One region of the Bariatricus sp. HCP28S3_F11 genome, then DNA from elsewhere that is predicted to be linked to it. Evidence: a T-box and tRNA genes for the amino acid it is inferred to sense, from the RefSeq annotation. Region 1 holds a T-box; the other holds one or more tRNA genes.

The links. The T-box of region 1 lies ahead of proS (proline--tRNA ligase). A T-box ahead of a tRNA ligase gene usually reads a tRNA of that ligase, here a tRNA-Pro.
Region 2: it encodes a tRNA-Pro, which carries the amino acid that the T-box ahead of proS (proline--tRNA ligase) is inferred to sense. The anticodon was not compared.

Annotation. Positions count from the first base shown of each region.
Region 1 is NZ_JBQHUC010000010.1:83,640-86,083, reverse strand. It holds gene ACTNBR_RS07025 (calcium/sodium antiporter) at 1-902, shown strand, start outside; T-box leader at 984-1,193, shown strand; gene proS (proline--tRNA ligase) at 1,286-2,444, shown strand, end outside.
Region 2 is NZ_JBQHUC010000018.1:22,975-25,418, reverse strand. It holds gene ACTNBR_RS09660 (ABC transporter substrate binding protein) at 1-425, opposite strand, end outside; tRNA gene ACTNBR_RS09655 (tRNA-Leu) at 648-727, opposite strand; tRNA gene ACTNBR_RS09650 (tRNA-Lys) at 802-874, opposite strand; tRNA gene ACTNBR_RS09645 (tRNA-Gln) at 879-950, opposite strand; tRNA gene ACTNBR_RS09640 (tRNA-His) at 1,021-1,094, opposite strand; tRNA gene ACTNBR_RS09635 (tRNA-Arg) at 1,102-1,175, opposite strand; tRNA gene ACTNBR_RS09630 (tRNA-Gly) at 1,192-1,262, opposite strand; tRNA gene ACTNBR_RS09625 (tRNA-Pro) at 1,271-1,345, opposite strand; gene ACTNBR_RS09620 (metallophosphoesterase family protein) at 1,469-1,954, opposite strand; gene ACTNBR_RS09615 (XTP/dITP diphosphatase) at 1,951-2,444, opposite strand, start outside.

The DNA of each region.
Region 1 (2,444 bases):
TTGTGGAAGGAAGCTCCAGTGTTGCGAAGCTCCTGAAAGTGCCTGCAATCATCATCGGGCTTACGGTTGTCGCATTCGGTACCAGCATGCCGGAGGCTTCTGTGAGCATAACCGCGGCACTGAAAGGGCAGAATTCACTTGCTGTAAGTAATGTTTTAGGCTCCAATATGTTTAATCTTCTGATCGTACTTGGATGCAGCGCCCTGATGAGGCCCCTTCGTGCCACCGACAGTGTATTGAAGAAAGAATTTCCGTTTTCAATCTTCATTACGGCAGCAATGCTTTTGATGACGACAAAGCTTGCTTTTGGGAAAATCCTTGCAGGAGAGGGGGAATTCGTACTTGGAAGGATCAGCGGTGTGGTTCTTCTTATCATGTTTGTCCTTTTCCTGGTACTTCAGGTTAAGGAGGCACTAAAAGCGCGAAATGCGATGCCTGCTGAAGATTATGCAGTCTTGAGCCCGGCGAAAAGTGCAATTTTTATTATTGGCGGAATTGCAGGAATCGTTCTGGGAGGAGATCTGGTTGTTGATTCTGCTACGGAGATTGCAGTTCGCTTTGGACTGAGCCAGACTTTTATTGGTCTTACGATCGTTGCAATGGGTACTTCCCTGCCGGAACTTGTTACATCGATGGTCGCGGCCAAAAAGGGAGAAAATGATCTCGCGCTGGGAAATGTTGTCGGTTCGAACATTTTCAATATACTTTTGATTCTGGGATCAAGTTCCGCAATCTGTCCGATCACAGTAGATATCGATGCGATATATGATATGATTATACTGATCGTGTTCAGTGTATTTGCGTTGATCTGCGCAAAGAGCCGTAAAGAATTATCCAAGAGAGAGGGTGTGCTCTTTCTGATGCTGTATGCGGTATATTTTGCATATATTTATGTGAGATAACTGCAGTGAAATATCAAAGACGGGTTGACAAATGCAGAAATCTCAATTAAAATCCTTAGTATCTGAAAAGAAATAATAGACACGTGGACCGTGAAGAGGATTAGTATATATTGGAAGTGGCACAGAGAGGTTTCCGTCCGGTGCAAGGAAGCTGCATGGAAGATATAGAACCTGCCTTGGAGTCCCTGTATGAAAATACAGCGCACTCGGCGTTAACGGGAAATGAAGTGAACTGTTTTACCATGTAAGACGGTTAATCAGGGTGGTACCGCCGGTTTTCCGGTCCCTTTTGTCAGGGGCGGGAGAACCGGCGTTTTTATCTTGAATGCCAGTTATACTGCACCCCTGAAACAGATCAAAAAATAGAAGAGGAGAGGTTTGACATGGCAAAAGAAAAGAAATTTGTAGAATCAATTACTTCGCGGGATGTAGATTTCGCGCAGTGGTACACGGATGTAGTCCGCGAAGCGAAACTTTGCGATTACTCCAGCGTGAAAGGATGTCTGAATTATTTACCGAACGGATATGCGATCTGGGAAAAGATTCAGGCTGATCTGGATAAGAGATTTAAGGATACAGGTGTGGAGAATGTGTATCTTCCTGTATTGATTCCGGAGAATCTTCTGCAGAAAGAAAGTGATCATATCGAAGGATTTGCTCCGGAAGTGGCATGGGTAACCAAGGGTGGAATGGAACGCCTTCAGGAGAAGATGTGTATTCGTCCTACATCCGAGACGCTGTTCTGCGATCTGTGGTCAAGAACCGTACAGTCCTACCGTGATCTGCCGAAGGTATGGAATCAGTGGTGCTCTGTACTTCGATGGGAGAAGACAACCAGACCGTTCCTTCGCTCCAGAGAGTTTTTATGGCAGGAAGGCCATACGATTCATGCGACTTATGAGGAGGCTGAGGAAAGAACACTTACTATGCTCAGAGTATATCAGGAGTTTATCCGGGATTCTCTGGCGATTCCGTTTGTATCCGGTCCTAAGACAGAGAGCGAGAAATTCGCAGGTGCTCAGGACACCTATACGGTAGAAGCTTTGATGCATGACGGAAAGGCACTTCAGTCTGCAACCAGCCATTTCTTCGGAAGCGGCTTCCCGGATGCATTTGACATCAAGTATCTGGATAAGAATAATGAACTTCACAGTGTATATGAGACTTCATGGGGACTTTCCACACGTATTATCGGTGCGATCATCATGGTACACGGTGATGACAGCGGACTCGTACTGCCTCCGAGAATTGCTCCGGTTCAGACGAGAGTGATTCCGATCGCACAGCATAAGGAAGGTGTACTCGAGAAAGCGAATGAACTGGTTGATACATTAGCGAAAGCCGGCTACAGCGTGAAGATCGATGATTCCGAGAAGAGCCCGGGATGGAAATTCAGTGAGCAGGAAATGCTTGGAATTCCGACCCGTATTGAAATCGGACCGAAAGACATCGATCAGGGACAGGTTGTCGTTGTACGCCGCGATACACGTGAGAAGATTATTGTTCCGATCGATGAAATTGCAACCAGACTCGGAGAAATTC
Region 2 (2,444 bases), on a different contig from region 1:
CCACTCCAGTCCTTAATATCAAGAGCTGTTGCATAGTCTGTTACAGATGTTCCCAGAATCGGAATACTGTCCGTTGCTGCCGCTGCACACTGAAGTGCTGTTGTTGCGTTTGCAAGAATCAGATCTACATTATCAGCAACAAAGTTATTTGCAATCGTAGCACAGTTAGCCTGCTCGCCCTGTCCATTCTGAACATCAAAGGTCACATTGTCTTTACCAAACTTTTCTTCACAGGCATCTTTGAATCCCTGTGTTGCCTGGTCCAATGCCGGATGTTCCAACTGCTGACAAATACCAATCTTATAAACCTTTGCGGAATCTCCTGATGATTCTGCTTCACTTGTCGTTGACTTGCCGTCGCATGCAACAAGTGCCAGTGTCATTACAGTTGCAAGAAACACTGCTAATGCTTTCTTCATTTTCATAATATTGCCTCCTGTCATTTGTCTTACTTTGTCAGAGTAAAACCGTCGCACTTTAACGCGCTAAATTTTTTCACGTGTCTGATTATACAACTTTTTACTGATTTAGTCAAGATATTTTGCCGGCCCCCATCTATAACTGTCAGCCCTCATGGCCAGAGAACAACTATTTTCAGATAATAAAAAGTCGCAACCCCTTGACTATTCAAAGAATCACGACTAAACTGCGGATGACAGGAATCGAACCTGCACGGTTGCCCACCAGATCCTAAGTCTGGCGCGTCTGCCAGTTCCGCCACATCCGCATAATCTTGAATCCACTCGCTTTCCTCTAAATCGAACTGGATTATTAATCCGGAAATCATTTCTTTCCGACTCATGAGCGTGCGGGGATTCGAACCCCGGACAACTTGATTAAAAGTCAAGTGCTCTACCGACTGAGCTACACGCCCTTACCTGGGCCAGTTGGATTCGAACCAACGAATGCAGGAGTCAAAGTCCTGTGCCTTACCGCTTGGCGATGACCCAATAAAATCCCATTTAATAAAAAAAATGCCAGCATCTCTGCTTGCCTTTTTTTACCCTCTATAAATGGAAGGGTGGATACAGGGATTCGAACCCTGGGCCTCCAGAGCCACAATCTGGCGCGCTAACCAACTGCGCTATACCCACCATAAAACGTGCTTGGAGGGATTCGAACCCCCGACCCACGGCTTAGAAGGCCGTTGCTCTATCCAACTGAGCTACAAACACATATGGCATTCAGCCAAGCGGGTGATGGGAATCGAACCCACGTATCCAGCTTGGAAGGCTGGTGTTCTACCATTGAACTACACCCGCATAACCTATCGGGGTGACAGGATTCGAACCTGCGACCTCCTGGTCCCAAACCAGGCGCTCTAGCCAAGCTGAGCCACACCCCGATAACACTTCGCATGATTCATCATTTGCGATCAACATCACTACCCGTGACGCAAGAATTATTATATAATATGTTTTCTCGCTTGTCAACAATAATTTTTATTATTTTTCAATATTTTTTACAGTTATTTATCCAGATATTTAATCTCGCATTTCACATCACAATCCGGTTCGATCTCCATCATAATATAACTGCCTTTTCTTCCTTCCTGCCGAGGATAAGAAAGGCTTCCCGGATTCAAGACAATCATGCCGTCAATCATTTCCAGAAACGGCTTATGCGTATGTCCAAACATGACAATATCTGCATTTCTCATTTTCCCCTCTTCGATGATCCGCTCCGGGCCCAATGATACATAATAATAATGCCCATGTGTCATAAACGCTTTTTTAGTACCGAACACAACCTCCATTTCTCTGAGATTATCAGAGAAAAAATCATTATTTCCCGCAAGCACGTATGCCGGGCATCCACAAACTGCTTCTATGTAATCTTCGCCACCTTCGGTATCGCCAAGATGAACCAGCGCATCAATCTTTCCCGCTTCTTTTAATGCCTTGTCAAACGCTGAATGTCTTCCATGTGTATCACTCACAATCAGAATTTTCATAATTTTTTCTCCATTATCTCACGCATCATGCGGAGTCCTTTTCCTCTGTGACTGAGTTCATTTTTTTTCTCGGGAGCAAGCTCCGCTGAGGTACACCCATACTCCGGCAGATAGAAAATCGGATCATATCCAAATCCATTTCCCCCTGCAATCTCATATCCAATTTTCCCCTCCATCGTTCCACGCACAACTTCATGACTTCCATCCGGGAAAACTGCCGCAATCGCACAGACAAACCGGGCCGTCCTTTCTTCGTCCGGAACCCCTTTCATCCTTGAAAGGAGAAGGCTGTTTTTAATATCATAGGAAGTATCTGTCCCAGCATAACGCGCCGAATAAATCCCCGGTTCTTTATTCAGATAATCAATCTCCAATCCGGAATCATCCGCCATAACAATCGCATTCATATTCTTAACTTTATCCAGGCCTGCGATTGCCTTCGCCTTGATCATTGCATTTTCTTCAAACGTCTTTCCGTCTTCTTCAACCT